DNA from 4 places in the Vibrio ponticus genome. Region 4 is predicted to be linked to each of the others. Evidence: predicted binding sites of a transcription regulator. Region 4 holds the regulator's gene; each other region holds the start of a gene.

Region 1 (8,082 bases), 460 kb from region 4:
GAGTTTCGAGGTGGCAGCTTTATCAATAAGAAAGAGATTGAGTTGTCATTTGTGTTGGAAGGCAATTATGTTCATTGCTTAGCGGAAGTGGATCGCTCTTTAGGCTTGCGTGGCGATCAGTATGTGTCATTTACGCTATCTCGCGGCGCCTCAGATGCTGAAGTGCAGTCTGCAGTTGCTCGCGTACTATCGATCTAATTAGAGCCGCCATAACGGTACCGATAAGCGAAAGTGAACGCAATATCGGTACTGTTGTCTGCATTTATCATATTTTCGATTACTGAAAACTCCAGCGCAGATTGTTCCATTTCAAAACGATACCCCAAGGTGACATCGGTAGAGACGTTGGCGAACTCATCGTCAGCTTCAGAGATCCCTTCATAAACGCCTAGTTGCATCACTAAAAAATGATTTTGGTACCACTGATAACGGTAGCTCCCGCCGACAAACCAGTTGTTGTCGACATAGGGCATTTGGTCAAAATTTGTCGGTACGTCACGAAAAGTTTGACTTAAGGTGACATCAATAGCGTGATTGCCAGTTAAAAAACCATAGTTAAGCTGTAATGCTTGTTCCCAGTCACTATGAGCAAAAAAGCCACTGCCTAAATCACTGTAGTAAAGGCTTAGCCCTATCGAAAGTCCGTGATTATCGTGTTGGTAAAGTTGGTATTGTAAGTAGCTATAAATGCCTTGGCTGATGATGTCTCCATGAAAGTCTTTTTCATCGATACCGTAACTTGGCGCAGAAATGATGTATCGATCGTTGTCCACTTCATCTCGACCGTTCTGGTCAATCGAAAACCAGTCATGAAACGCTATCGTGAGCGAATCTAAGCTATTGTTGCCCGCATGATTAATGCGATAACCAATTTCCCATTGCCAAGCTTCATTTATCTGCCATTTGCCGTTGAGATGCAGTTGGTTTTGATAATAGTCCAGTTCGTATACGCTGTTGTTCGCCCAAATACTGGCTAATGCTAATGAGGCATTGAGTTCGACTGCGTGATTTGGCATCGAAAAGCCAGAACGTAACTGGGGGGCAAGACCGTTAGTGATAAAAGGGGATTGGGCGTAAGTATGCAAAGGTCCAAATTGTGTTGAAGAGACCTCAGAGGCGAAGCTGCTGATTGCAACCAGCAGCGGTGAAGCAGCACAAAAGAAGATTTTGCCCATATCGCTTATTTGAAAGAGAGTACTTATTTTGACTATAGGTCAAGAACTGGCGAACTGGTAAATAAGCTGGGCAAGGTAAGTTTTCAAGGTAAGTAAAACAACAGGCTGAGAGTTCAGCCTGTTGAGTGAGTATTATGCCGCACTCAAATGAGTGGTAATGTAGGGTTGCCATGCATCCTGATACAGCTGGCGAGATTGGCTACGCATGCTATTAATTTGTGCTAATTCAAACTCAGTCATGGCGCGCTGCTCGATATCTGCGGTACGTTCAATGCGCTGAATTTGTTCATAGAAGCTATGTTCAGGACCAGATTTTACATCCGCAATGGCTTTTAGGTGCAATTGCACTTCAGCAACCAGATTTGTTTTTGGCAGTTTCACCAAGACGTTCAAGTCACGGTAACCTGACTCTGCCGGTTTTTTAAAGCGGTTTTTCACTTTAACGATGGTAGTTTCACGATCCAGAACTTCAAACGCTTCCATCAAGCTTGCTACATCATTTGCCACGATAGTTGCACGGGCAAGGTCAGTGATACGGTTAACTTGACCATCCAGTTCTAATGCAATTTTTTCTTGGGCACGCTGAGAAGATTTTACGCCAGCAAAGTAGGCGTCGGTGCCAGTGAGTAGGGCGGTACTTTTACAGATAGTTTCTAGCTCGAATTGAGCTTGGTGCGCTTTACTGTAAAGCACGTCGAAATCAGAATAAGGCTGTAATGGCTTTGAATCGGTTGAAGAAATGCCATACAAACCACTTAGATTGTGTTTGAAGGCTTTAGAGCAAACCTGATCTTGGTTTGCACTTCGGCTGCCATCATTGGTTGGAGATGGCATCGGCATCGCGGCAAAAGCTGGAGAACGGCTCAGCATCAAAAGCATTAGTGCCGTGGTGCGTAGGAATAAGCTCATTCACTCTCCTCAGAATTGTCGTTGCTTAGAAAAAAGGGAATTAAAAAGTAATTACGCCTAAACAAAACAGTTCGTTACCCTATTTATGGGGGCTACCTGAGCAAACTCAATCCTAGCAAAAAGTCATAGTTCAAAAGTTTTAACTAGATCTCAATTACAGCTCATTGCTCTAATTTTGACTGCGCTATTACAGGAAGTTCACTTTCAAGATGTAACTAAGTATATCGATGCAAAATGAACCTAATCTGAATGGTCTGTTTAACTTTGATGAGCTTTTCGATAGTCTTAGCGCTCAAAAGTCAGCTGAGAAAATTATAAAATGAAAGATCCAGAATTTTGGCACAATAAATGGGCTGCCAACCAGATTGGTTTTCACCTTGAAGACGTGAATCCGCTGCTTATTAACTATTGGCAACACACCAAACCTAACTACAGTGACAAAGTGTTTGTCCCGCTGTGTGGTAAGTCAGAAGACTTGGTTTGGTTAGCAACGAAACATGAAGACGTACAGGGCGTAGAGCTGAGTAATATTGCCGTACGTGCATTTTTCGCAGAACACTTTTATACCCCGATGGTTATGCCAATCAATGGTCAGCATGAGTTGTTCCAATTTGATGAGTTGTCGATTTATGTCGGCGACTATTTCACAGCGCCACTCAAGCCAGTGGATATTGTTTATGACCGTGCGGCGCTGGTGGCGCTACCGGAAGAGATGCGTGACGCTTATGTGGAATGTCTTAAGGGCTTATTGAATCCTGGTGCTCGCATTCTTCTTGTGACGTTAGATTATGTTCAAGAAGAGATGGCAGGTCCTCCGTTTTCCGTGCCTGAGTTAGAAGTGCGTCGTCATTTTGCCGATTACAAAATCACGAAGCTTTACCGTGATGAAGGTGATGAGAACCACCCACGCATTGTGCGTAATAACCTGACTCGATTTGCAGAAGAAGTGTATTTGATTGAGAGTTAGTTGCTAACTATTTTCGGGTAATACGATAACGCAAAAACGCTTGGCGATGATAAGTCGCCAAGCGTTTTTTAATCGATTAAGTTTGTCCAACCTGAGATGGACAGCTTAGCGAAATCTAGTAAATCACTTTCACTTTGTTTGCAGCAGTAATCGCATCTTCAATCGCCTGTTCTGTAGTCGGGCGCTGAGTGATTGCCACACCTAAACGGCGGCGACCATCAATATCCGGTTTACCAAATAGGCGCACTTGCGTTTGTGGCGCATTTAACGCATCGGCTAAACCTTCATAGCGAATGTTGCTCGAAGTACCTTGACCCAAGATAACCGCGGATGCACACGGACCGTATTGCTTAATCGCTGAAATTGGCATGCCAGTAAATGCACGCACATGCAGCGCGAACTCCGACATATCTTGTGAAAGCAACGTCACCAGACCAGTATCGTGAGGGCGAGGGGAGACTTCATTAAAAATGACAGTGTCACCTTTTACAAACAGCTCGACACCAAAAATGCCGTAACCACCCAAAGCATTGACGACTTTTTCTGCCGCATGTTGCGCCGCTTTTAGTGCTCGGTCTGACATTACCTGTGGTTGCCAAGATTCACGGTAGTCGCCGTCTTCTTGGCGGTGTCCGATTGGTGCGCAAAAGTGGACGCCATCCACAGCCCGAACCGTTAGCTGAGTAATTTCGTAGTCAAAATCAATAAAGCCTTCAACGATCACGCGTCCAGCGCCAGTGCGACCACCTTCTTGCGCATATTGCCAAGCTTTCTCTACGTCATCTGCACTTTTAATTACGCTTTGTCCTTTACCCGATGAACTCATCACTGGCTTACACACACAAGGGATACCGACTGCTTCTACCGCAGCTGTGAAGTCTTGGTAGTTATCGGCAAAGCGGTAAGGGGAGGTTGTCAGTTTCAATTCTTCAGCAGCAAGACGACGAATGCCCTCACGGTTCATCGTAAGTTTGGTGGCATTGGCAGTGGGTACTACATTCAGTCCTTGCGCTTCTAGTTCAACCAGTTTTGAAGTCGCAATCGCTTCTATTTCAGGAACCACGTATGCCGGTTTCTCTTTAGCAATAATGTCTGCTAGCGCGTCACCATCGAGCATATCTAAAACGTAACTACGGTGCGCCACTTGCATAGCCGGTGCGTTTTCATATCGGTCACAGGCAATCACTTCCAAGCCTAGACGCTGACACTCAATCGCGACTTCTTTACCTAGCTCACCAGAACCTAAAAGCAGAACACGAGTAGAATTTTCACTAGTTGCTGTACCAAACATACATACCCTTTAATCTAAAGACGTTGAAAACTGCGACGAATCATACTGGAATAAAGACAAAAAGCAAACGTTTGCGCAAGGTGTGATAACTCACCAATAGTTACAAAGTAAGAGATAAAGCACATTTTCTTAACAGCGTGATCTGTGAATGTGAATTCATTGATCTAACACCAAATTTGGCAAGCAAAACAGGAGGATGATTGCAGCAGACAATTTAAAATCTCAGGAAGAGTAGTAGCGTAATGCGTTCTTATTTGAAATACATCATTCCAGTGGTGATTCCACTGTTGATTCTTTTAATGCCGTTAAGTGCGTTTCCATTTGAAGGAATAACGATTTTACAACAAAGGGTTATCGCAATCTTTTTGTTGGCAGCCTTATGCTGGGTGTTGGAGCCGATTCCGATCTATGCCACTTCTGTGGTCATCATCGTACTTGAGCTGTTGATGCTCTCTGACAAAGGTCTGATTTTTTTCCGCTTAGACCAAGGGCAGGCGCATTTTGGTCAACTGCTCAAATACAACGAAATCATGGCTACCTTTGCCAGTCCAATAATTATGCTGTTCTTGGGCGGCTTTTTCCTTGCGATGGCAGCAACCAAATATCGCTTGGATGTTAACTTAGCGCGCGTACTGCTTAAACCGTTTGGTAGCGATCCTAAGTACGTAATGCTTGGGCTGATGTTGATCACCGCGATCTTCTCTATGTTTATGTCAAACACGGCAACAACAGCAATGATGTTGTCGATCTTAACTCCGGTTATCGCAGTGTTTGGTCCCAAAGATCCGGGACGGGTGGCGTTTGCACTCTGTATCCCGGTTGCGGCGAATATCGGCGGCATCGGCACGCCAATTGGAACGCCGCCAAACGCTATCGCACTTAAATATCTCGTCGGTGATAACTACATTTCGTTTGGGGAATGGATGGCGTTCGGTGTGCCATTTGTGGTTGTGATGATGGCGCTCGCTTGGTTTTTAATTAATGCACTGTTTACCGCAGAGCAAAAGAGCATCGACTTATCGATTAAAGGTAAGTTCCTGAAAACGCCGAAAGCTATCGTGGTGTACATCACTTTTGGATTGACGATTTTATTGTGGTTGATGGGTTCTACACATGGCATGAACTCTTACACGGTGGCGCTTATTCCGGTTGCGGTGTTCTCATTGACCGGCATTATTAATAAAGAAGATTTAAAGAAAATTTCATGGGACGTGCTTTGGCTGGTGTCGGGTGGTATCGCACTTGGCTTGGCGTTAGACAAAACTGGGCTGGCGAGTTTGGTGGTGCACAGTATTCCGTTTGATGAGTATTCACCTTATGTGGTGCTATTTGGGGCGGCATTCCTCTGTTTGTTAATGGCGAATTTTATGTCGCACACCGCAACGGCAAACTTACTGATGCCAATCATGGCGGCGCTAGGTGCATCAATGACCTCACTTGCACCACTTGGTGGTGAAGTAACATTGATCCTTGTGGTGACCTTTGCTGCTTCTTTGGGCATGTCCTTACCGATCAGTACGCCACCTAATGCGTTGGCTCACGCCACTGGCAACGTAGAAAGCAGTCAAATGGCGAAAGTGGGGGTGATTCTTGGCGTCGTCGGCGTCGGGCTTAGTTTTGCTTTGGTTTGGGTTTTACATTCAGTGGGGCATATTGGTTAAGTAATGTATCAACCAGATGTATCGAGCTTAATAAATCGTTATTTCAGCCAACCAGAACGCACACTGCTGGTGGAAGCTGGGGCAACCTTAATTGAGCAGAATGGACGAAACGAGCGACTCTATTACGTTTTGGATGGCGAGTTGCAAGGATTTGTATCGGAAAAAGGCGAGAACACAACCAAGGTGTTCTCTGCCAGCCAAGGTGCTTTTATTGGCGTGCACAGCTTCTTTTCCGGTATGTGGATAGCGTCATCGACGGTAATTGCAAAGACCGATGCGCGTTTAGCTTGGATAGATCGCAACATTCCGGCTATTGAGGAAGCGACGTTTGGTCCTTTAACCGCTCAGTTTACGCCGGTGATCGTTAACGAGCTGTCACGTCGGCAGTGGCGTGCAACGCAAGAGGCACTGGCAAAAGAAAAAGCACTGAAAAAGCTCAACTTAGCTGAGCAGATGACGACTCTCGGGCAACTGGCTGCGGGCATTGCGCATGAGCTAAACAACGCTATTGGTGTGGTAAGTAGCAAATCTGAGCGGCTAGAGAGCGTGATTGTTAATCTGCTGGAAGAGCTGCATCCAGAAGCGAGTCAGTTTTTTGATCACGGCTTATTGTATGGACAAAAAAGTACGTCTAGTGATGTGCGACAACGGGCAAAGGAGATAGAGCGACGCTATGGTTTAGATCGAGCTACGGCAAAAGATCTTGCTCGAGCACTGCCAAGCGATCAGCTCTCTCAACATTGGCTACGCAATCCTCAGTTGGCAGTCAAGTATTGGAAAATGGGGCGGGATTTGCATGATCTGCGCTCGGCGTCAAAACATACGGTTGGGATTGTACGCTCAGTAAAACAGTTAGGGCGCGCCGATATTGATACGGTAGAAGAGGTTGATATTAATGAAAGTATCAATCGTGCTGTTGCGTTATTACAAAGTGATTTACGCCCCGTTGCAGTGAGGATAAGCCCGGGAGAGTTGCCAAAATTCAAAGGGTCGCAAACTGAGTTGGTGCAAGTTTGGATCAATATTATCAAGAACGCATGCGATGCGATGACCCAGACCAAAAAGCCGAAAGTTGAAATTAAAACCCGTTTAAATCGTAATCGAATATTAGTCACGATTACGAATAATGGACCTGAAATAGATTCAAATACTCGTAGACGAATATTTGACCCTAATTTCACCACAAAAAAAGGAGGGTTATCGTTTGGCTTGGGATTAGGACTCTCTATTGTCAGAAGAATTGTCTCGGGATATGGCGGGTCTGTCGCGGTTAAAAGCGAACCACATCAAACTATTTTTCGAATTAAATTACCTATCGAGGATTAACATGGACAAGCTAAATGTAATTTGTGTCGACGACCAACGAGAGGTTCTGAGCGCGGTATTGCAAGATCTTGAGCCATTGGCTGAATGGCTCAATATTGAAGATTGCGAATCAGCTGATGAAGTGTTAACGCTTATGGATGAGCTGGACTCGGAAGGCGAGTATATTGCGCTATTGGTCTCAGACCATGTGATGCCGGGCAAAACGGGCGTAGAGTTACTGACTGAAGTGAGTTGTGACCGACGCTTCAGCAAGACTAAGAAGATATTACTCACCGGGCAGGCGACACATAGTGACACCATTCAAGCGATTAATACCGCTGGTATTAATCAATATTTTGAAAAGCCATGGCAAGCCGATCAGTTATTAGAGGCGGTTATTCGTCTTGCAACTGAATATATATTCGATTCAGGCTTAGATTACACCGAGTACCATAGTTATTTAGATCAACAAGTGGTTTTAGAGAAATTGAGAATGTAGTGTGAATATTTAGGCGCTCTGTTTGTCAACAGGGCGCTTTCGTTTAGCACATATAAATAAGTATTAACTCGATAGTGAGTAAATTTTGCGAGTGAGTTATGAAGATTTTGTGAACTGCTAGAGTTTTCTAAACTTAAGTATGAACAAAAATAACGCAAACAATACTTTGGAGGAGGATATATTTTAGTGGTCGTAATATAATGCATGCTTGCTTTGAATGGATACGAAATTTGATATCACGATGCAGTATGATCCAAAAAATTCTATAAAGATCT
Region 2 (8,082 bases), 230 kb from region 4:
GAAGAAGCCTCTAAATTAGATGCGAAAGGTCAGCGTATTCGTAAAGCAACCGATGCAAAACTGTTTGATAGCCGTGAAGAGAACCAAGGTTCAACAGCACGCCGTAATCAAAAAGAACGCACGTTTAAAGGTCGCAACGCTGATGAGTTCCGTCACGCGCCGAACTCGAAAAAAGGTCGCAACCAAAACAATAGCTATAACAGTGAGCGTCGCGGTGAACGCAATGACGAGCGTAACAATGAGCGTGGCCATTCTCGTAATAACGAACGCAGTTATGAACAGGGTAATGAACGCAATCGTGATCGCTTCAATGACAAACCAAGCTACAAAGATCGCGCAAACGACAATAAAGGCAAAGGTTACAGCAAGCCAAACCGCGATGGCGGATCTTACAAAGCAAAAGACGACAAAGCGCATGGCGGCAAACCACACCATAGCAAACCAAGCCACAATAAATCTGGTAACGCGAAGCCAAACTATTCAAAACCAAGTGGTGCGAAGGCTACCAATCGTAAACCTGCCGATCACAAACCAAGTTCAGCCCCACGCGTAGGCGGGACACTAACGCTGAAAAAATAAAAAGAGGAGCCGAAGCCAAGCCTTTGCGCTTTCGTGGTGTTATAGGTTCGAGTATTCATCGTGTCCTTAGTGCTTAAATGTGTCCTCAACTGTGTCCTTAGTGGTTGTTAATTGTCCTTAGTGGTGCTATGTTTTCACTATTAAGGACAGTTATAAGTAGACCATGAAGCAAGATTTAATCACTATTGAACAAGAGCTTGAGTTCATTCAAAGTGCTATCGATAGAGCGAGTAAGCCTCTATCAAGAAGTGAGATTCATGAACTATTATTCATTAATATCACTGAAAAGACACTTCAAAGACGCCTAAAGAGGCTCACAGATGAGTCTCGCATTGCTACATCTGGTCAAAGAAGTGGCCTTAGATACCTGTCCCTAGTCGAAAATAAGGACACATTGCCAGAGGATCCAGAAAATGAGTCAGAGCATGACAAAGCTATCTTGCTATCTCAAGAGTCCTTAAAAAAGCTTAAGCGCCTTGAATCCCCCTCCTATACACGCGCTAAAGTGTCCTATGACCACTCTTTAGTTGAAAACTACATCCCTAATAAGACGCGCTATGTGCCAGAAGATACCGCATTCAAACTCAGGGCGTTAGGTAAACGCTTCAACAAGAAACTGGCTGCTGGGACTTATGCTAAGGACATTGCACAAAAACTTCTCATAGACTTGTCGTTCAACTCTAGTCGATTAGAGGGGAACACATATTCAATTCTTGATACCGAAAAGCTACTGCAAGTCGGCGAGGCTGCTGATGGTAAGTTCGATGAAGAAACCATTATGATCTTAAACCACAAAGAAGCCATTCTGTTTTTGATTGAGAATGCCGAAGAGCTTTCTGTAACTCCTTTCGTGATCAGGAACTTGCATCAGCTTCTATCGCAGGATTTACTCTCTAATAGCTTCGCATGCGGTCAGATCAGACAAATTGAGGTCAACATTACCAAGACTTCTTACATGCCGCTAAATGCTCCGCAGCAACTCGAAGAGTTGTTTACACTACTGCTAAGAAAGGCTGAGAAAATTGACGACCCATTTGAGCAATCATTCTTCTTACTCATGCACCTGTCATATCTTCAAGCGTTTGAGGATGTAAATAAGCGTACCGCACGTTTAAGTTGCAACTTACCGTTCATCCAAGAAAATCTTTGCCCATTAAGCTTTGTCGATGTTCCTAAAGATGACTATGTTAAGTCTCTGATTTATTTCTATGAGACAGGCGATCATATGCCTGCACTAGAGGTGTTTGCTTGGGCTTACGAGCGTTCTAGCCATCAGTATGAGGTTGTCGAGAAATCTATTGGTGTTATTGATTCGTATAGAATCAAGTACCGCAGCGAGCGCAAACAAGCCATCGGCCAAATCATCAGAGAAATGATTGTCGGTGATGAGGTGCAGAGTCAGTTAGAGCAATTCTGCGTTGAGAATCAGATTAAAGATGCTGACAAGTTCATCTCCATTGCGACGGTTGAACTTGACAAGCTACATAGTGGCGCGATTGTGTCCCTTGGCGTGACAGAGATGATGTTTCTTACTTGGAAAGAGAAGTTCGACACCACTAAGTAACACCGAACATGAGCTTATAGATGGCTCTGTAAACGTTAGTTTTTGGTGTGTGATTTTTAAACTGTAACTTGATTGCCGCTGATTTTGAATACGGGGATGGGATCGTTTGTTTATGGCTTGTAAGGAGAAGTTATCACATAGAGGATTGCGACACCTGTTGATTTTTACGCCACACCAACAGCTTCGGGTACTCGAACTTGAATTATCTTTGAGCCAGTTTTTTGTCCAATATAAAAGCCCCATACGTATCTGTGACGGTACGAGTATGGGGCTTTGATGAGTATCATGCTATGACATTAGCACCTCGAAAGCGCAATGGCTTGAGCCGAAGCTCCTCTTTTTACATTTAATTCGGTCTACTTAGTACCGAAAATCTTGTCACCTGCGTCGCCTAGACCCGGAACGATGTAACCTTTATCGTTTAGCTTCTCATCGATAGCTGCCGTGTAAAGTTCTACGTCTGGGTGTGCACGCTCAAGTGCTTCGATACCTTCTGGTGCTGCTACAAGTACAAGTACTTTGATTGCCTGACAACCTTTCTCTTTAAGAAGGTCGATGGTTGCAATCATAGAACCACCCGTTGCAAGCATTGGGTCAACAACTAGCGCGATACGCTCGTCAATGTTAGAAGCAAGCTTATTAAAGTAAGGTACTGGCTCAAGTGTCTCTTCATCACGGTAAATACCTACCACACTGATACGTGCGCTTGGCATGTGCTCTAGTACACCGTCCATCATGCCAAGACCTGCACGTAGGATAGGCACTACAGTTACTTTTTTACCTTTGATTTGATCAACTTCTACTGGACCATTCCAGCCTTCAATGGTTACTTTCTCGGTTTCAAAATCCGCGGTTGCTTCATAAGTTAGTAGACTACCAACTTCTGTCGCTAATTCACGGAAGCGCTTTGTGCTGATGTCACCTTCTCTCATTAGACCAATTTTGTGTTTAACAAGCGGGTGTTTAACTTCAACAACTTTCATGTCCATCTCCGGCTTTTTAGTATTTTTTAAACAAACCTTCAGATTATATACGATTTCATTCTGTTTTTCTTGATCTAGGGTAAGAGAAAAAACTTGCGCAAACGTTTGCTATTGCACTTTATCCACTGTTAGAATAGCGCCGTTTTCTCATATCCAATTGACTAGACCGAGGACTTCCCGTGAGTGGCAATAACACATCTCTTAGCTATAAAGACGCTGGCGTTGATATTGATGCAGGTAACGCACTTGTTGATCGTATCAAAGGTGCCGTAAAACGTACTCGTCGCCCTGAAGTAATGGGTGGTATTGGTGGCTTTGGTGCCCTATGTGAACTGCCAACCAAATATAAGCAACCAGTGCTAGTCTCTGGCACTGATGGCGTCGGCACTAAACTGCGCCTAGCGTTGGATATGAACAAGCACGACACCATCGGTATCGACCTTGTGGCAATGTGTGTTAATGACCTTATCGTACAAGGTGCTGAGCCACTATTCTTTCTTGACTACTACGCGACAGGCAAACTCGACGTTGATACAGCCGCTGACGTAGTGTCTGGTATTGCCGAAGGCTGTGTACAAGCTGGTTGTGCGCTTATCGGTGGTGAAACGGCTGAAATGCCGGGTATGTATGAAGGTGAAGACTATGACGTCGCTGGCTTCTGTGTTGGTGTGGTTGAAAAAGAAGACATTATCGACGGCACTAAAGTAGCCGCTGGTGACGCGCTTATCGCTGTTGGTTCAAGTGGTCCTCACTCAAATGGCTACTCACTGGTACGCAAAATTCTTGAAGTGTCTGGCGCAGACAAAAATCAAGAGCTAGAAGGTCGCACGATTGGTGAACACCTACTAGAACCAACCAAAATTTATATCAAATCAGCGCTTAAGATGATCGAAAAGCATGACATCCATGCAATTTCGCACATCACTGGCGGTGGTTTCTGGGAAAATATCCCACGCGTATTGCCTGAAGGCACCAAAGCCGTTATCGATGGCAACAGCTGGGAATGGCCAGTCATCTTTAAGTGGCTACAAGAACAAGGCAATGTGACCACGCACGAAATGTACCGCACCTTTAACTGTGGTGTCGGTCTTATCGTTGCACTACCCGCTGAGCAAGCTGATGCAGCGGTAGAACTGCTTCAGCAAGAAGGCGAAAATGCTTGGGTTATTGGTACCATTGCACCAGCACAAGCAGATGAAGAGCAAGTAGAGATCAACTAAGTTATGAAGAGTATTGTTGTTTTAGTATCCGGAAACGGTACCAACCTGCAAGCGATTATCGACGCCTGCGAAAGCACGATTACGAATGGTAAAGTGACGGCGGTTTTCTCTAATAAAGTGGAAGCCTACGCACTTGAACGTGCAAAAATCGCAGGAGCGGCAGGCGTGTTTCTAGACCCTAAAGCATTCGATACTCGTGACGCATTTGACCATGAGCTAATGCGCCAAATGGATGAGTTTAAACCTGATTTAGTCATCCTTGCTGGCTATATGCGTATCTTAAGTGGCGAGTTTGTGCGCCACTATTTAGGTCGTATGATCAATATCCACCCTTCTCTACTGCCTAAGTACCCTGGTCTAAATACTTACCAGCGAGCGATCCACGCCGGTGACGAAGAGCACGGTACAAGTGTTCACTTCGTCACTGAGCAACTCGATGGCGGTCCAGTGATTTTGCAAGCAAAAGTGCCAATTTTCGACGAAGATAACGTCGAATCACTCACTGAACGCGTGCAAAATCAAGAACACCGCATCTACCCTATGGTCGCCAAGTGGTTTGTGGACGATCGTCTAGAAATGCGTGAAGGCAAAGCCTACCTAGACGGCGAACAGCTCGGCATCCACGGCTACGCAACGGAATAAAAACAGAACGCAAGCTCACGGATGACGGAACGCTGCGCTACGGAATGAAGGCGCTGTGAGAATGTCGCTTAACGATCACGACTATATTAGACGAGAGTCTGAGTTTATCTCGACTCTCGTTTTCTTCCGCTAATTTCTTTACCCCGCATCCCACATCCGTATTCTCGATTCCATTTCATTAATCCCCCGTTCATTTTCCTTCGGTTAATCTGGCTTATGTGATCTTCCCTTCACAGCCAATAACTAGAGGTATTTATGGATATCAAATCATTGCTTAATCAGGCGCTTAATTCCGATGTGGTTCGCCAAGGGCAACAACAACTCAAAAGCGCATCAACATCAAATACTCTAAAATCTCTTGGTGCTGGGGCGGTTGGCGGCGGACTGGTCAACCTACTTATGGGCTCAAAAAAGAGTAAAAAGATCGGTAAAAAAGTCGGCAAAAATGCACTTAAAGTCGGTGGTGCAGCCGCTCTAGGCGCGCTGGCTTACAAGGTATATAACGATTGGCAGGGCAAACAATCCAATCCGCAAGCAGCACCAGAAGCCTTTGATGCCAACGACACTGTCCATGATCAACTTATTCTCAAAGCAATGATTGCCGCAGCCAAAGCCGATGGGCATGTTGACCAAGCTGAAATGGCGCATATTGAATCAGCAATGGAACAAGCAGGTGCTGATCCGCAGTTGCAAGCCCTGATCCATGCAGAGCTCAACAAACCGCTCGACCCAACTCAAATCGCTCAACTGGCTCGTACTCCGCAACAAGCATCAGAAGTGTATCTTGCATCACTGATCGTGGTTGATGAGCAGAACTTTATGGAAAGAGCCTATCTGCAAGAGTTAGCCAAACAACTTAACCTTGCACCAGAAGTCACTCAGCAATTAGAACTGCAACTGAATCGCTAGAACTGAATAACTACAGCTCAATAAATAAGGCTCAATAAGTAAGGCTGAATAACAAAACTGGGCAATATAGCAGCAAACCTAAACCGGCTTTGAGTTAGCGCAATCTCAAGCGTTTATCAGGCTTTGAACTTAACCAATAGAAACAGTATAGTGAGAGAAGTTCTCATTTATAGTGGAAGTAATACGATGAAAGTTTACGATTGTTGTGATTTGGTACGCGAGCTTTACGCACAAATTGGTAGTGGTGACCAAGGCTATATTCCTCAGGCTATTACCTGTGCCGTACGCACGCTAAACGAAATTGCCGCCGATACTAATCTAGATATGCAAGTTCGTGAAAAAGCGGCTTTCGCGGCGGCTAACCTTCTTATCTCTGACTTTGAGGACTAAGCATGGATCTCAGCAAATTTGAGAGCATGGACCCGATCATGCTAATGAGCATTGTTAACTTGAAACTGCGTGATGACTTCGCTGGCGATCTGGATGAGTTAGTAAAGTTTTTTGATATCGACCGTCAGGCGCTAGAGGCAAAACTCGCCACGGCTGGCTTTGAGTTTCTACCTGACGCTGGTCAGTTCCGCTAAGTTCGTTCAAAGCTTTACTGAATAGAAACAAAAAACCGCCTCTCGGCGGTTTTTTTAGATTCAGATTTTATCAGCGATTAGAAATCGTCTTCATCTTCTTCGTCAGCTTCTGCTGCAAGTGCTGCTTCGCTGCGGCGACGCATTGCTGCTGCTTTACGCTCTGCTGCTTCACGCTCTTGACGCTCATTGCGCTCTGCACGTTGATCCGCTTTACGCTCGTTGCGTTTAACTTGGTTCTCAACGAATTGTGCTAGCTCTTTTTCAGCCCACTCTTGTGCAAGTGCTTCAGTTTCAAAACCTTGTTCACGCTTTGATACTACTTGCTTACGAGAAGTTACTTGGCGAGTGATCTCTGCACACCAACCGTTACGCTTTTCTGATACGCGAATTGCAAACTTTTTACTTGTGGTCATAGTCTTTGCTCTAATGAATTATTAACAATGACTTCGCCTGCTGCATTCCCGCTCAGCTAAGTCGATCATTCCCCTCCTTTGGGGCGGCGTATTAGAGCACAAACCGCGCTCTCAATCTAGCCATGCGCCATTTTTCTTCATATTAGTCGCGACGCTACGACCGGAATCGAAAAGAGAAGCCGCCATTGCGATTGCGTTGGCGGCTCATTTGCTAGCGGTTACTACGAACAGTTAACCCATCTCTAACTTAACCTAGGTTCTTGCGCGCATTTTGGAACATGCGCATCCAAGCACCATTCTCACCCCAGCTATCTGGATGCCATGAGTTTGCCACAGTGCGGAATACACGTTCTGGGTGTGGCATCATGATCGTCACTCGACCATCTTGAGTGGTTAGACCCGTGATAGCGTTTGGTGAGCCATTCGGGTTATTAGGGTATTGCTGAGTTGGATTACCAAAATTATCCACGTAACGCACAGCAACCGTTCCTGAAGCTTCAAGCGCCGCAAGATGCTGCGTATCACGTACTTCTACACGACCTTCGCCATGTGATACCGCGATTGGCATACGAGAGCCAGCCATACCATCAAAGAATACCGAGTCCGACTTCTGAACTTCAACCAAGCTAAAGCGCGCTTCAAAACGTTCTGATTCGTTGCGAACAAAACGCGGCCACAACTCAGCACCCGGAATCAACTCTTTTAAGTTAGACAGCATCTGACAGCCATTACACACACCGAGTGAGAAAGTATCTTGACGGTTAAAGAAGCTTTCAAACTGCTCACGTGCTTGGGCATTGAATAGAATCGACTTCGCCCAACCTTCACCAGCACCTAATACGTCACCGTATGAGAAGCCGCCACACGCAACTAGACCGTTATATTCATCCAGTACCGCTTGTCCGCTAAGAATGTCGCTCATGTGCACATCAGTGGCTTCAAAGCCTGCACGGTCAAACGCAGCGGCCATTTCTACATGCGAGTTGACACCTTGCTCACGCAGGATTGCCATTCTTGGCTTGCTACCTTTCGCTATGTAAGGCGCAGCAATATCTTCGTTTACATCAAAGCTCAGCGACACATTCAAACCTAGGTCCGAGTTATCTTTCTTCGCCGCAAATTCTTGGTCAGCACAAGCAGGGTTATCACGAAGTGCTTGCATCTTATGTGTGGTCTCAGCCCAAATAG
Region 3 (8,082 bases), 2.3 Mb from region 4:
AAGTTCGCGGTTTAGAGCTAGCGTTAAAGCGCATGTACTTTACAAAATAACCCTGCCTAATTATGACAAAGCCTCGCATTGCGAGGCTTTATTGTATCTCAGCTCAAATCGAGTTTATTCGTCTTTCTCAGCCGTTTTGCCATCGATATATGGCCAGTAATGGTGGCCGACTCGAATCAGCAACGTCGCAGCCGCAAGCACAAAGGCTGCCAGTGATAGCCACACAATCATCACCGAATCGAGCTCTTTCATACCCAGCGTGATATAGCGCGCGATTGCCATCATCGCGATATAAATTGGGTAGCGCACCGGGATCTTACCGTTCATCACAAATTGCCCAACCATGGCGAGCACTTCCAGATAGATAAACATCAACAGAATATCTTCCAGTAACACACGCTTTTGCACGTAGATATGGACGAATTCTTCCACCATTGCCCACACTGTCGCCATAGTAATGGCAACCAGCAGCACAGCTTCAAGAATATGGAAAATCTTCAGAAATGGGCGACTAAACGAAGGAGGTAAATGGGAAGGCATTATGACAATTCCGCTCTGTTATTATTAATATCACGTAATAATATCACGGAAATATGACAAGCAATGCCCCTACCTTGGTAGGAGCATTGTTGAACAAAGGGTTTAAAGCAGCACAAGGTAAGTCAAAAATACCAGTGACAATACGTAAATCACTGGGTGCACTTCTTTACCACGACCCGCGACTAGCATTGAAAAGCTGTAGCTGATAAAGCCCATAGCCATACCGTTAGCTGGCGAGAAGCTCAGCACGGTGAACATAATGGTAAAGAAAGTCGCAATACGAGACTCTTTCTGATCCCAACTGATTTGCCCCAAGCGACCAATCATGTAGATGCCCACAACCACCATCGCTGGCGCTACCATCGCGGCTGAGAAAATTGAGAAGATTGGGTACATAAACAGGGATAGTGCAAACAGACCTGCCACCATCACCGCGGCTAGACCCGTTTTGGCACCTTGTGAAGAGGCAATACCTGACTCAGAGAACGCAGTGATTGATGTGGTACCAAGAATTGAACCGATCACCGTACCACCAGCATCCGCAACCAGAGCTGAACGTGCATTTGGCACTTTACCGTCATCATCGATAATCCCCGCATCACGCCCCACCCCAACGATAGTGCTTAAGCCATCAAAGAAGTCGACAATCAGGAAAATCACCACGATAAACAGCAAATCGAACCATTTGTCTGCCGTTAAGCCCGAAATATCAAAGACTGCGCCAAAGGTACTATCAATACTTGGTGGCATTGAGAAAACCTGATCAGGAATCGGCGCATTGTTGGTGCCCATGACAAGGTCAGCAATCACGGTTAGCAGAATCGCTGACACAAACGAAATGAACGTCGCTAACTTGATGTCACGAATCATACAACCGAGAGCGATAAAAATACTGATGTAAGCAATCAATACTTGTGGGTTAGAGATATCACCCATGCTGACCAAAATGATTGGGTTTGAAACAATAATCCCGGCATTCTTAAGACCCAAAAACGCAATAAACATACCCAGAGAAACGGTGATCGCCAGCTTAAGATCTTCTGGAATTGACTCAATTAAAGTCTTGCGAATATTGGTCATCGACAGGATCAAGTAAACGATACCCGAAAGGAAAATACCAAACAGCGCTTCGTTCCACACCAAAGCCACTGAACCGCTGAGTAGCATGCCTTTAAAGAAACCGTTCATACTCATGCCCGGTGCAAGCATCACCGGGTAGTTACCCCAAATACCCATAATCAGGGTTGCAATCGCTGCCGAAAGTGCCGTTGCGGTAAACACCGCCCCTTTATCCATGCCCGGAATGCCACCGAGAATGGCTGGGTTAACCGCGAGAATATAGGTCATAGCGAGGAAAGTAATAAAGCCCGCGTATAACTCAGTACTGATGGTGGTTTTGCGCTCTGAGATCTTAAAGATCGACTCAAGAACACTGCCAGATTTTTGCTCTTTAAGGGTAGATTCGAGACTCACTATGTAACCTTTGCAACTGTAAAATAAGTAGAGGGGTACACATGCTGAATAGAGAAAATCTTGGCAAGTAGCCAAGACTTACTGTAGTCACCAAGATAGGCTCGGTGGTAGAGACATCCAGTCCAATTCACTAGATATATACAGCACGTAAACGTTTGCGCGAATTGTATTGATCTAGAGTGAATATTCAACTGTTTTTGCCCAAAACCGACAAAATAAGCAAACGTTTGCTTCGAAGGTGCCAGCAAATACCACTTTATTAACCAACATGGTGCATATACTGCGTTGCTTAAATCCTCGACAAAGAGTCCCTGAACGAGAAAACCACCGAGATCGACTTTAACGCTATGGATTGCTTGTTTTCCTTGTGGAGATCCTTAAGATCGTGCTACTCTTCGCCTCCATTTTTCTGACCTATTTTTCACCACTCAAGTGATACTTCTTGGTCAGTGCTATCTTTAAACTGTCGACTCTTCTCGACACCATCCAACCAAATGTGGAACGTTACATATGGGCAAAGGTACTCTATATATCGTCTCGGCACCGAGCGGCGCTGGTAAATCTAGCTTGATCAATGCGATGCTGGAAACCAATCCAACATACGCGATGAAAGTATCTGTGTCTCACACAACGCGCGGCATGCGCCCGGGTGAGCAAGATGGTGTGCACTACCACTTTGTGCAAAAAGAGCTGTTTGAAGAACTTATCGAAAAAGGCCAGTTCCTAGAATACGCAGAAGTATTCGGTAACTACTACGGCACTTCTCGTGTATGGATTGAAGACAACCTAGACAAAGGTATCGACGTATTTCTTGATATCGACTGGCAAGGTGCTCGCCAAATCCGCGAACAAATGCCACTAGCAAAAAGCATTTTCATTCTGCCACCATCAAACGGTGAGCTAGAGCGTCGTCTTAATGCTCGTGGTCAAGATAGCGAAGCTGTGATTGCAAAACGCATGGCAGAAGCGAAATCAGAGATTTCTCACTATGACGAGTATGACTACGTTATTGTGAACGATGACTTTGATAATGCACTGGTTGATTTCAAATCAATCATTCGTGCAGAAAGATTGAAGCAAGATAAACAAGCTGCTAAATATAAAGGCATGCTTGAAGCGCTACTGGCTGAGTAAGGGTCTCCCAAAAGCCATATCACCGACGAGAAAACGCTTTGGCTAGAATATACTGGCTTTAGGCTGTATAATTTCTCGTCATTCAAAATTTTAGTTAACTATTTGGAGTCCTCATGGCACGCGTAACTGTTCAAGACGCTGTTGAAAAAGTTGGCAACCGTTTCGACCTAGTACTGATTGCGGCACGCCGCGCTCGTCAAATGCAAACTGGCGGTAAAGATTCACTAGTGCCAGAAGAGAACGATAAGCCAACGGTTATCGCTCTACGCGAAATCGAAGAAGGTCTAATCACTAAAGAAATCCTTGATGCTCGTGAGCGTCAAGAGCAGCAAGAGCAAGAAGCAGCTGAACTGGCAGCAGTTAGCAGCATCGCTCACGGTCGCTAATAGACTTTCTCTACAACTATCTTCCGGGCCTAAAGTTTGTATCTATTCGATAGCCTCAAAGACGTTGCCCAAGAATACCTAACAGAGCCTCAAATTGAGGCTCTGCGTCAATCTTATGTGGTAGCGAAAAATGCCCATGAAGGGCAAACCCGTTCAAGCGGGGAACCTTATATCATCCACCCTGTTGCTGTTTCTCGCATCTTGGCCGAAATGCGCCTTGACCTTGAAACCCTTCAAGCCGCTCTCCTGCACGACGTAATCGAAGATTGCGATGTCACCAAAGAAGATCTTGAAGAACAATTTGGCACTTCAGTTGCTGAACTGGTGGACGGTGTCTCTAAGCTGGATAAGCTTAAATTTCGTGATCGCAAAGAAGCCCAAGCAGAAAACTTCCGCAAAATGGTGCTTGCCATGGTGCAAGACATCCGCGTTATTCTGATCAAACTGGCTGACCGCACACACAATATGCGTACGCTCGGTGCTCTGCGCCCAGATAAAAAGCGTCGTATTGCCCGCGAAACTCTTGAGATCTACTCTCCTTTGGCACACCGCCTTGGTATCCACAACATCAAAACTGAATTGGAAGAGCTTGGCTTTGAAGCCCTCTATCCAAACCGCTACCGCGTTCTAAAAGAAGTGGTCAAAGCGGCACGTGGTAACCGTAAAGAGATGATTCAACGCATCCACGGCGAAATCGAAGGTCGCCTAGAAGATGTGGGTCTTAAAGCACGCGTCGTGGGTCGTGAGAAAAACCTGTTCTCTATCTACAACAAGATGAAAACCAAAGAGCAGCGTTTCCACACCATCATGGATATCTATGCATTCCGTGTGATTGTGGACAGTGCCGACACCTGTTATCGCGTACTGGGTCAAGTACACAGCTTGTACAAGCCACGTCCTGGTCGCGTAAAAGATTACATTGCGGTACCGAAAGCGAACGGCTACCAATCTATCCATACTTCAATGGTCGGCCCTCACGGCGTACCCGTAGAAGTACAGATCCGTACTGAAGATATGGATCAAATGGCGGATAAAGGTGTCGCGGCGCACTGGTCTTACAAAGGCAATGGCGAGCGCACAGGTACTACAGCGCAAGTTAAAGCACAGCGTTGGATGCAAAGCCTACTTGAGCTGCAACAAAGTGCGGGTAACTCATTTGAATTTATCGAAAACGTAAAATCGGATCTGTTCCCAGATGAGATTTACGTCTTTACGCCAAAAGGTCGTATCGTTGAATTGCCACTTGGCGCAACCGCGGTAGACTTTGCTTATGCGGTGCACACAGATGTCGGTAATGCCTGTGTTGGTGCGCGAGTTGATCGCAACCCTTACCCACTCAGCAAAGCACTGAAGAACGGCCAAACGGTTGAAATCATCAGCGCGCCGGGCGCACGACCAAACGCAGCATGGCTCAACTACGTAGTGACTTCACGTGCTCGCACTAAGATTCGTCAAGTGCTGAAAACCATGCGTCGTGAAGAGTCGATCATCTTAGGTCGTCGTCTACTTAACCACGCTTTAGGTCGTCACAATATCGACTCTATCTACCCTGAAAACATTCAGGAAGTGCTGACCGATCTACGCTTAGAAAGTGTTGATGACCTATTGGCAGCGATTGGTCTCGGTGAGCTCATGAGTATCGTCATCGCACGTCGCCTGCTGGGTGATACCGATGAGTTGACTACCACCAGCTCAATCCCAAGTGATAGCACGAAGAAACTGCCGATCCGCGGTGCTGAAGGTATTTTGCTGACGTTTGCTAACTGTTGTCACCCTATCCCGGATGACCACATCATTGCACACGTTTCGCCTGGTCGTGGCTTAGTGGTACACCGTGAAACGTGTCCAAACGTTCGTGGTTACCAAAAAGAGCCGGACAAATACATGGCTGTGGCTTGGTCAGAAGATTACGACCAAGAGTTTACCGCCGAGCTGCGTGTTGACGTACAAAACCGTCAAGGTGCATTGGCTGAGCTAACCAACGTTATCTCAAAAACGGGCTCGAACATTCATGGGCTCTCAACCAAAGAGCGCGATGGTCGTCTCTATACCGTGACGGTATTGTTGACTACCAAAGACCGCGTGCATCTGGCTGGCATTATGCGTCGCATTAAGGCTATGCCACAAACACTGCGCGTCCGTCGCCGTAAGCACTAATTAACGTCACTTCAGGCCCTTGAAGCTTCGCTTTCAAGGGCCTTATTTTTACGATCAATGTTATGAATCTAGAACGCTACCAACGTATCCAACAAGTCCTTAAAGCTCGCCAAACCGACCTCACCGTCTGCATGGAAGAGGTGCATAAACCTAATAACGTTTCGGCAGTAGTCCGTACCGCAGACGCGACCGGACTGCATAAAATCCATGCCATCTGGCCGGATAAAATGCGCACTCTCACCCACACCTCAGCGGGTGCACGCAACTGGGTTGAGGTAGACAACCACCGCACCATTGAAGAGGCCGTGACCGAGCTTAAAGCGCAAGGGATGCAAATCCTCGTCACCAACCTGTCTGATAGCGCGGTCGATTTTCGTCAAATCGATTACACCAAACCGACCGCAATTATTCTTGGCAGTGAGAAAGTCGGCGCATCTGAGCAAGCGAAAAAGCTGGCAGACCAAGACATCATCATTCCAATGATGGGCATGGTGCAGTCACTTAACGTATCGGTAGCCAGCGCAATTATTCTCTACGAAGCACAGCGTCAGCGCCAAGAGGCGGGCATGTACGACAACGAACAAAGCGCCCTGCCAGAAGAAGTGATTCACCGCACGCTGTTTGAACGCGGTCACCCAGTGCTAGCGAAAGTCGCCAAACGCAAAAAACTCCCATACCCGCCACTGGATGACGAAGGTCAGATCGTCGCAGACGAAGCTTGGTGGGCAGAGATGCAAGCCAAATAGAGCGGGGAACGCATCGCGTTACGGAACACTGCGTTTCGGGAACATCCAGCGAACTGTACTTCCAGATGCGGGACCGCGTTGCAACGGAAAAGCAACCATCTCCCGAAGAGAGGCGCAAGCCGAACGTTCCCCAATCCGTGAGCGAAGTGTTTCGGGAACTTGCAGCGAACTGCACTTCCAGATGCGGGAACGCGTTGCTACGGAAAAGCGACCTCCTCCCACAGTGGGGGGCAAGCCGAACGCTCCGTAATCCGTAAGCGAAGCGTTTCGGGAACATACAGTTAACGGCACTTACAAATGTGGGACCGCGTTGATACGGAAAAGCAACTGCTTCCCGCAGTGAGGCGCAAGCCGAACGTTCCGTATTCCGTAAGCGAAGCGTTCCCATAAAGCGTTCCACGCTTTACGCTCACTTTTCCTGTACAAAAACACAGCCAAATGGTTAACTATCTGCATCTTAGTTAATGAGCTTGGTGTTATGTCGCAACTTCTGTCTGCTATCCCTCTGACGTCTTTAAGTGGCGTCGGCGCTAAAGTAGCGGAAAAATTAGAGAAGGTTGGTTTGTGCAGTGTGCAGGATCTGTTGTTCCATTTGCCGCTGCGTTATGAAGACCGTACCCGTGTCTACCCTATCGTCAAATTGCATGCTGGTCTGTGGGCGGCGGTGCAAGGCAAAGTCATGAGCGTGGATACCTTATTTGGTAAGCGCAAAATGCTGACGGTAAAAATCAGCGACGGTAACGGCACGCTCACCTTACGCTTTTTCAACTTCACTGCGGGAATGAAAAACAACTTTAGTGAAGGCAAAACCGTGCATGCTTATGGTGAGATAAAACGTGGCAACTATGGCTTGGAAATCGTCCATCCTGATTACAAGTTCTATGCGCCAAACCAAGTCGCGGAGACAGAACCAAGCTTAACGCCTGTCTACCCAACCACTGACGGTCTGCGCCAAATTACCCTGCGCAATTTAACTGACCAAGCATTAGCGCTACTCGATAAAGCTGCCGTACAAGAGCTACTGCCTAGTGGCTTGTACCCACATCAGATCACCCTCGCGCAAGCGCTGCACACCATTCATCGCCCGCCGCCAGATATCGATTTGGCGCAATTTGATGAAGGTAAGCACCCAGCGCAAGTGCGTTTGATCATGGAAGAGTTGCTGGCGCAGAACCTCTCTATGCTCGCGGTACGCAGTAAAGGACAACAAGATGTGGCGATAGCTTTGCCAGCGGTAGAAAAGCTCAAACAACAGCTGCTAAGCCAATTGCCGTTCTCGCCAACCAATGCCCAAGCGCGCGTAGTCGGTGAGATTGAACAAGATCTTGCCAAGCCTCACCCTATGATGCGTTTGGTACAAGGTGACGTAGGCTCAGGAAAAACCTTAGTGGCTGCCCTTGCCGCAGTGCGTGCGATTGAGCACGGTTATCAAGTGGCACTTATGGCACCAACCGAACTGCTTGCCGAGCAGCACGCACTCAACTTTGCTAATTGGTTTGAAAGCATGGGCATTCAAGTCGGTTGGCTGGCTGGTAAGCTCAAAGGTAAAGCGAAAGAAGCTGAGTTGGCACGTATTGCCAGCGGTGAAGCACAAATGGTAGTCGGCACACATGCACTGTTCCAAGAGCATGTTGAGTTTCACAACT
Region 4 (8,082 bases):
AGCTATTGGAAATCGCCAATTGTGGTCATGTTTGCAATATCGAAAGACCAGACGAATTTAACCAGCACTCGATTCGCTTCATCCAGCAACAAATTGGTTAAGCCTCAACCAAGGATTCTCCGCACTGCCAACACAGGGCGAATTGACCTTCATTGATTTCTCCACATTCAGGGCATTGCCAAGATGCCTCTGTGTGTGGTTGCTCAAACTGCTCAATTAACTGTTTGGCTTCCGCGCTCTTGTCTTGATCTAATAACCAGACATGGGGCGCACTTGCCTCACCAAACGGCACTTCACCTTGTAGACCAAAGATACCTTCGCCTCTTACTTCACAAGCGATATTGTACGAGCGTAGAAGCTCACACACGATGTGAGCTTGTGGAGGGTTAGTCGCACTATAGATTTTCACCTTTATCTCCGTGTCAGGCTAATTAGGGCGGTTATGCTTGGCTCTGAGATTGAGGCTGACCTCTAAATTTGTTCATTGCCCATTTAGCAATGATTGGGAATAAGCCAAGCAGTGCAAAGGAGACCAGCACCGAAGGTGACACGATTCCTGACAAACTATCGATTTGCGCTAATTGTGTCCCTGCATTTAAGTACACTGCCGTACCCGGCAACATGCCAATTTGACTGACCAAATAAAAACGGGCGGTCGTGATTGGAGTTAGCCCCATTAATAAATTGATTAAGAAGAACGGAAAGACTGGAATTAGGCGCAACGAAAACAAATAGAATGCGCCATCTTTGGCAACGCCTTGGTTGATGGCAGTGAGTTTATCGCCAAACTTACCTTGTACCCAATCACGCAGTAGAAAACGGCTGCTGAGGAAGGCGAGGGTAGCGCCTAGAGTGCTGGCAAATGAGACCAGCAGCAAGCTCGTCCAGAAACCAAATAGAGCCGCCCCAAGGAGGGTGACGACAGCCGCTCCTGGAATTGAAAAGGCAGTAATCGCGACATAGGCGGCAAAGTATGTGATGGCGGCAACAGCGAAATTCTGATCAATGAAAGAGCCTAGGGCTGCTTGCTGGGCTTTCGCGTTTTCTAACGTTAACTGATCGCCAAACTGAGTGATCAATAGGGCAATCAGTGCAATCAATGCAATGCCAATAATCAGTTTCTTATTCATCTTTGCTCTCCTTTAACCCTTCTCTACGCCCTTGAGTTAATTTAGTTCATTTATCGGGTAATTTGTTCCTATTGTTTAATAAGAACCTCAAAGCAAAGAAAAACTTTCATAAAAAAAGCCAGCAGTTGCTGACTTTTTTACTCTACTGTAGTCGAGAGAGCAGTTCTTCTCGACGAGTCTGGGGAACCACAGACCAATGTGTGCCTTTTATCGCGCCTTCTAATGACCAGAGGAGCTCTAAACTGACGTCGCTGCTGTGAGTGTCTCGAATCGCCTTATACGCTTCTACAGAGCCTGCTTCTTCGAGTTGTTCGACATTGTCGATGCCTGCTTTTTTCAGCATACGCTCTGTTGCTAGGCGCAGGTTTGGCAAATCTTTAATACGAGTCGGCTTGGTTTCGGCTTGAACCGACTTCTCTTGCTGCGCTTGAGTGTGAGCTTCACGTCCGATCTGCAGTGTTTTTTCACTGTCGTTGTACCACTCTTCGCTAAGAGCGAAGTACTTGGTTACTACCGGGAAGCCACGTTTCTGATATACGTATGGTTCGAAGCCTTGTAATTTAAATTGTGCAGCTAGAGCACTGTCTGCGCGAATATGAAGCTTATTATGTACCACTAGTGCAAACATTGTTTCGTCTGCAAAGATCCCAAACCCACCAAACATAGATCGAGATTTAATACGACCTAGCGGCTCAAATAGCCTCATTGAGTCTTTAAGAATTGGTTTATCCATTCAGTACTTTCTCGGTGTATGTGTATGTCAATACGCCACCAAATCAGGTCCGAGAGAATAGCAGTTGTGCAGGAAATAGGAGAGTAATCCGTTAACGTGCGCATTTCTACCATCGGCAACCCCGCTACCATACATATTGTCGATGACAATGATGTTTAGGCCGGTGGCTTTGCGTCCCAGCTTTTCAGTCTGGTTTGCCCTGTGCGTGACTTAATTTGCTTTGCTAAAGATTGTTTACTTAGCAGCTAAGTATCTTATTACTATGAAATAGTTGTGAATCTAATGCAAGAATTAAGTTGAATAGAAAAGACAATAGCTGACAGTTTAACCATCAGCTATTGATATAAATGCGAGTTACTTCAAAGTACTATGCTCGGACATTTGCCAGCGTATTGCTCGGTACTCTGATTTAGTTGATTTTCGCAACGGTAGAGCGATCAACGATTTCTGGGTGCATTTCAAACACACGTTTTTCGTGCTCTTTGTCCTTAATGCGCTCAAGTAAGATTTCAAATGCGTTTTTACCCACACGACGCTTAGGTTGGTGAACCGTGGTTAGCGGTGGTGAGAAGTACTCTGCTAGTTCAATGTTGTCGTAACCAATCACTGACATATCTTCAGGGATACGAATGCCTTTTTGCTGTAGGCGGCTCATTAAGCCTAGTGCCATCGTATCGTTGAAACAGAAAATTGCCGTTGGGCGTTTGTCCATCGCAACAATCTTGTCAGCCGCTAACACAGCAGTGTCACACTCGAAGTTACCTTCTAAAATCCAGTCTTCATCAACCGTCAGGTTCGCTTCGCCCATTGCGCGCTTAAAGCCTTGAATACGCTCTTGGCAAACTGCTTTTTCAAAGTGACCACTCAAACAAGCGATATCTTTATGACCATGGTCGATAAGGAATTTGGTTGCTAGGTAGCCACCTTCTTCTGCGTTATCGATAATCTTGTCGGTTTGAGAGCTCTCTGGACCCCAGTCCATGACCACTTTAGGAATGTCTTTATGGCGATCTAGCATCTCGCTCAGTTCTTCAGTTAGGTCAGAACACATTACTAAAATGCCGTCGACACGCTTTTCTGCAAGCATGCGAATGTAGTCACGTTGCTTCTCGTAAATACCGCCGGTATTACAAAGGATCAACGTGTAACCTTGACGGTAGCAGTAGCTCTCTACGCCATCAATGACTTCAGAGAAGAAAAGGTTCGTTGATTGAGTCACCAACATACCAATCGTACGTGTGGTATTACATTTTAAGCTACGAGCCACCGCACTTGGTGCGTAGTTTAGCTCTTTTACTGCTTCCATAACGCGTTCTTGAGTCGCTTCTGCAACAAAACGCGTTTTGTTAATTACGTGTGAGACTGTCGTAGTTGATACGCCAGCGAGGCGAGCAACGTCTTTAATAGTGGCCATAAGGTATGATCCTATTTATAGCTGCCACATGGCTATTCACATTTTTGAATAAAACTGGCAGAAAGTAATAGAAATACAAAAACCGCTTTTTTACAGCGGTTTGTACTTGATTCGTATTTTTTTATCGTTTGCGGCTTCGATTTTAGACCGCATCGTCGCCAGTAGCAAACGAAAAACCCATTCATTGTTGACGAATGAGTGTTTTAGCTCTCTTCACCCACTAGGTAGTTGCAGTCCAATTCTAAGAAAGCAACCAGCAGTGACGCCACAGAAGAGTAGAAACCGAATGAATCTAAAGTTTGGCTTTTCGCGGCAAACTTAGGCACCCAGTTTAAAATGTGCTGACGAATAAACGCTTCTTGCTCTAGCAGTGCATCGTTGAGATGACGCTCTTGTTCAAGTTCGTTAGAACGAATGATCATGTTACCAAGCAAATCGAGCTCAATGGCAATGTGATCAGCAGGCTCGTTCAAATCTTGGTTAACGGCTACGCCATGCTTAGTCAGCAGGGCATCCATCTCGTTTGCTGGTTCGTCATGCAGCAAACCAGTCGTGCCAACGTACATAGACGCATAAGGCAGTGCTGATTCTTTGTCTGACTTCAAGAACAAGTCGCAAAAGTCAGCGGCAAGTTCAAGCTGACCATCTTCACGGTCAATCTGACGATTTAACGCATCAACAAGGCGGTCAACCGCAGGTTTTAGCGTTGGGTTTTCACCCAGACCGGCAAGAAAGCCTCGAATAGCAGGGCTTTGATATTGCTCAAGTTCTGCTTCTGTTAGCTCTTTAGCGAACAGACTAGAAAACCACCAGTAAATCTCTGCACGTTTTTCATTAAACGCTTTTAATTCTTGCATCTCGCAATGCTCCAAGTTTCAGTACTATTAATATTTTAGCGAACAAAAATGAATAGCGATAACACATGTTGTGATTAAATGAGTCAAAAAATGGCAAAAGATTAACAACTGCGCTAGTTTTGTCTTGAATCAATAAAAAATCATCTTTCTAGATTTTAATATAACAAATACTAGAAATGTTACGATTTATGAATAGAATACACTTGAAATTAATTCCCAATGTAAATTAAGTGGTTTAGATGAGCTATCACGTATTAGTAGTAGAAGATGATGCGGTCACTCGCAGTAAGCTAGTTGGCTACTTTCAAAATGAAGGTTACACAGTCAGCGAAGCTGAAAGCGGCGAGCAGATGCGCGACACCCTACAAAATCATTCGATCGACTTAGTTATGTTAGACATTAACCTTCCTGGTGAAGACGGTCTGATGTTAACTCGCGAACTGCGTAGTCAATCGGACATTGGAATTATCCTGGTAACAGGACGCACGGATAGCATTGATAAAATCGTTGGTCTAGAAATGGGCGCAGACGATTATGTGACAAAACCGTTCGAACTTCGTGAATTGTTAGTGCGCGTGAAAAACCTATTGTGGCGCATCTCTGCGGCACGTAACGCGGGCACTATGGTTGATCAGAAGAATGACGCAAATATTGTTCGCTTTGGCGAATGGATGTTTGACATTCAACGTCGCGCGTTAAGCCGCAACGGTGAGCCAGTAAAACTGACTAAAGCAGAATACGAGTTGTTGGTAGCGCTTTCTTCGTACCCGAACCAAGTACTAAGCCGTGAACGTATTTTGAATATGATTAGTCATCGTGTTGATGCGCCAAACGACCGTACCATCGATGTACTGATTCGTCGTATGCGCGCTAAAATGGAATTTGATCCGAAGAACCCACAAATTTTTGTTACGGTTCACGGTGAAGGTTACATGTTCGCTGGCGATTAAGTGACTAACCGAAGTTGAAAACAAAAAAACCGAAGCAGATGCTTCGGTTTTTTTATCTTAAGTAAGTTAGCCGCTAAGGGATTAGACCTTACTTTGTGATGGTTCGATTACGGACTCTTCGGTATTTGAAACCCAGTCACGTAAATCTTGCCACAGTCGACCCAATGTCTCATGCCAGTAACGCTCGGTCTGTTCTAAGTAAATTGCTTTTGGCATGTACTTGTTCCAGAACTGATCAATTTCATTTTGTGCTAGATAGTTGGTTGGCGCTGGATAAGGTTTCAATCCCGCAGAATGGAACTCATTCAGTGCACGTTTCATGTGACTGGCAGAAGTGACCAATACCAACTCTTTATGCTGCACAAATGCTGCCGCTTGACGCGCTTCTTCCCAAGTATCTTTGGCTGTTTCCAGCAACACGATATCGGATTTAGACACCCCAAGTGCCAGAGCCACTTTTGCCATCATACGCGCATTGCTAACTTCTGAACCGCCTGAATAACCAGACAAGATTAACTTTGAGCCCGGGTAGATACGTTGAATACGAATGCCTTCAGATAGACGCATTAATGCTGTGCGGCTAAGCTCTGAAGTCGGTGGAATCTGATCGTCGACTACATGACCGCTGCCCAACACCATGACATAATCGATAGGCTTATCGACGGGTAAGAAGGCAGTGTATTGGCGTTCAAGTGGCATCAACAAACGAGAAGACAGAGGCTGGAACGCGATCAAAAAGATACCGATAAAAGAGAACAGCACCACAAAGCAGCCGGTTTTCTGCTTTCTGGTAAACATGATCAGCATTAAGCCCAAAAAACCAATGATCAGCATCGCTGGCAGAGGCATGAGTAAAGACGAAACGATTTTTTTCAGCTCAAACATACTAAAATAGTCCGAAAAAACACCAGTTGATTATAAATTAAGAGAATCGCTCTTTATATCTGCTTTTCTTGTGACAGAATAGCGTCGCGAAGGGTCTATTGACCTTTTGAGATGATTTTTTACAGTTGTTGTTGGCTTCTTTCCACTCTTTTTTGAGTATGCGTTGGCGTTGACCGGTAGTTTCACTACTGGTTTTGACTCAACCGCACAAAGAGAAGGGAGCGACAAACACTGCATGATGGGTTCGACTAAAGAACATTTTCGCTCTGGTCAGAGTGTTGTGCTTAGAATGCTAGGCTACCAACCTCTCGTCGCGACTAAAACGTTTTTTGCTCGAACAAAATTTACCACAAAAGGTCAGCAGACCTTTAACATGATAACCCAAGCCGCTGTGACTGAAGACCGCAATTTCGACGATATTGCCCACAAATTTGCAAAAAATATTTATGGTTCCGACAAAGGTGAGATCCGCCAAGTAATTGTTTGGCAAGATCTTGCACAAGCTCTCGCCATGCTACAGAGTGACCAACAACGCCTGCAAGTCTTAGACGCAGGTGGTGGTCTGGCACAAATGTCACAAAAAATAGCCAAACTCGGACACCAAGTGGCGCTATGTGATCTATCTTCTGAAATGCTTCAGTTAGCGAAGCAGGACATTGAATCGAATGGCTTGCTAGATAATTATCGCCTGATTCATTCTCCCGTGCAGGATATTGCGCAGCATATGCCCGCACCAGTGGACTTAGTGATGTTTCACGCAGTGATGGAGTGGTTGGTGGATCCAAAATCCGCCCTAGAAACAGTATTGGATCAAGTGAAGCCTGGCGGCATTGCTTCCATTATGTTCTATAACCACCATGGCTTGGTTTACAAGAATGTTGTTTGTGGCAACCTTCCTCATGTGTTAGAAGGGATGCCTCATCGCAAGCGCTTTAAACTGCAACCACAAAAAGGCTTAGTGCCACAAGATGTGTATCAGTGGATTGAAGACGCAGGGTTTGAAATCTGCGGTAAATCCGGCATTCGTTGTTTCAGTGACTACATTGGCAACCGAATGAACATGGGCGATTACCAATTTGAAGATGTACTGGCACTTGAAGAGAAACTTTGTCGACAAGAGCCATACCTCTCATTAGGTCGATACATACATGTATGGGCACAAAAGAAAGATAAACAGGAATAACAATGAGTGAGATGACTCTCAATGTTGCCGATCAACCTATCGATGAACTGGTAGGTTGGGTCAAGCAGCACGATTTCTCATTGAACCTAACAAGCGAAAGGTTGGCTTTTCTTATCGCCATTGCAGTGTTAAGTAATGAAAGGTTTGATGAAGAATTGGGTGAAGGTGAACTCCATGATGCGTTCACGATCGTCACTCGATTATTTGAAGATACCGGTGAGGCGTCGGCATTTCGTGCCAACAACGCCATCAACGAAATGGTTAAGCAGCGCCTTATTAGCCGCTTTACCAGTGAAATTACCGATGGCATGAGTATTTACCGTCTATCACCCCTAGCCATTGGTATTACCGATTACTACGTTCGTCACCGTGAGTTCTCAAAGCTTAAGCTTTCGATTCAGCTGTCCATGGTGGCAGATGAGATGGCAAAAGCGATTGAAGCGGCGCAAAAAGGTGGCACACCAGGTCACTGGAAGAAAAACGTTTACGGCGTATTGAAATATTCAGTAGGCGAGATCTTCGATCAGATCGATCTTAACCAACGTGTGATGGATGAGCAGCAGCAGTCGGTAAAACTGCAAATTGCTGAACTGCTGAATAAAGATTGGCGCGAAGCGATCAATAACTGTGAATCGCTGTTGTCTGAAACCTCGACCACCCTACGTGAGCTGCAAGATACGCTGCAAGCGGCAGGTGATGAACTGCAAACTCAAATTCTCGATATTCAAGAAATTGTCTATGGTGATGACGAGTTGGAGTTTATCGAAGAGACGCTGTTTGGCTTGCAGATGAAGCTGGACCGTATCACCAGTTGGGGTCAACAAGCGATTGACCTATGGATTGGTTACGACCGACACGTGCACAAATTTATCCGTACCGCAATTGATATGGATAAGAACCGTGCTTTCAGTACGCGTCTGCGTCAATCAC

Evidence for each region. Region 4 encodes PurR, which represses purine synthesis genes. Its sites were predicted from a motif close to TNANGNAAACGTTTNCNTNA; they were not measured.
Region 1: a site for PurR is predicted at 4,402-4,421, ahead of purT (formate-dependent phosphoribosylglycinamide formyltransferase). Genes of this name have one in related genera too.
Region 2: a site for PurR is predicted at 3,220-3,239, ahead of purM (phosphoribosylformylglycinamidine cyclo-ligase). Genes of this name have one in related genera too.
Region 3: a site for PurR is predicted at 2,229-2,248, ahead of GZN30_RS13515 (NCS2 family permease). Genes of this name have one in related genera too.

The regions. Positions count from the first base shown of each region.
Region 1 covers NZ_AP019657.1:1,151,202-1,159,283, forward strand. Annotated here, with positions in the region: gene GZN30_RS05060 (sporulation protein) at 1-198, shown strand, start outside; gene GZN30_RS05065 (DUF3187 family protein) at 195-1,175, opposite strand; gene GZN30_RS05070 (RelA/SpoT domain-containing protein) at 1,308-2,084, opposite strand; gene GZN30_RS05075 (thiopurine S-methyltransferase) at 2,404-3,051, shown strand; gene purT (formate-dependent phosphoribosylglycinamide formyltransferase) at 3,167-4,342, opposite strand; gene GZN30_RS05085 (SLC13 family permease) at 4,585-6,003, shown strand; gene GZN30_RS05090 (ATP-binding protein) at 6,007-7,329, shown strand; gene GZN30_RS05095 (response regulator) at 7,331-7,807, shown strand; gene GZN30_RS05100 (HD-GYP domain-containing protein) at 8,049-8,082, shown strand, end outside.
Region 2 covers NZ_AP019657.1:466,652-474,733, reverse strand. Annotated here, with positions in the region: gene rluF (23S rRNA pseudouridine(2604) synthase RluF) at 1-579, shown strand, start outside; gene GZN30_RS02090 (Fic family protein) at 743-2,143, shown strand; gene upp (uracil phosphoribosyltransferase) at 2,500-3,126, opposite strand; gene purM (phosphoribosylformylglycinamidine cyclo-ligase) at 3,306-4,346, shown strand; gene purN (phosphoribosylglycinamide formyltransferase) at 4,350-4,988, shown strand; gene GZN30_RS02070 (tellurite resistance TerB family protein) at 5,244-5,897, shown strand; gene GZN30_RS02065 (YaeP family protein) at 6,084-6,287, shown strand; gene GZN30_RS02060 (DUF4250 domain-containing protein) at 6,290-6,481, shown strand; gene GZN30_RS02055 (DUF3622 domain-containing protein) at 6,559-6,894, opposite strand; gene purL (phosphoribosylformylglycinamidine synthase) at 7,142-8,082, opposite strand, start outside.
Region 3 covers NZ_AP019657.1:2,992,477-3,000,558, reverse strand. Annotated here, with positions in the region: gene uxuA (mannonate dehydratase) at 1-50, shown strand, start outside; gene GZN30_RS13520 (phosphate-starvation-inducible protein PsiE) at 115-540, opposite strand; gene GZN30_RS13515 (NCS2 family permease) at 643-2,013, opposite strand; purine riboswitch at 2,078-2,177, opposite strand; gene gmk (guanylate kinase) at 2,524-3,147, shown strand; gene rpoZ (DNA-directed RNA polymerase subunit omega) at 3,261-3,533, shown strand; gene spoT (bifunctional GTP diphosphokinase/guanosine-3',5'-bis pyrophosphate 3'-pyrophosphohydrolase) at 3,570-5,690, shown strand; gene trmH (tRNA (guanosine(18)-2'-O)-methyltransferase TrmH) at 5,753-6,436, shown strand; gene recG (ATP-dependent DNA helicase RecG) at 6,915-8,082, shown strand, end outside.
Region 4 covers NZ_AP019657.1:694,655-702,736, forward strand. Annotated here, with positions in the region: gene GZN30_RS03100 (alpha/beta fold hydrolase) at 1-101, shown strand, start outside; gene GZN30_RS03105 (putative signal transducing protein) at 98-409, opposite strand; gene GZN30_RS03110 (TVP38/TMEM64 family protein) at 441-1,130, opposite strand; gene GZN30_RS03115 (TfoX/Sxy family DNA transformation protein) at 1,273-1,863, opposite strand; cyclic di-GMP riboswitch class I at 1,975-2,072, opposite strand; gene purR (HTH-type transcriptional repressor PurR) at 2,273-3,277, opposite strand; gene torD (molecular chaperone TorD) at 3,481-4,134, opposite strand; gene torR (two-component system response regulator TorR) at 4,374-5,084, shown strand; gene elyC (envelope biogenesis factor ElyC) at 5,166-5,969, opposite strand; gene cmoM (tRNA uridine 5-oxyacetic acid(34) methyltransferase CmoM) at 6,361-7,152, shown strand; gene mukF (chromosome partition protein MukF) at 7,155-8,082, shown strand, end outside.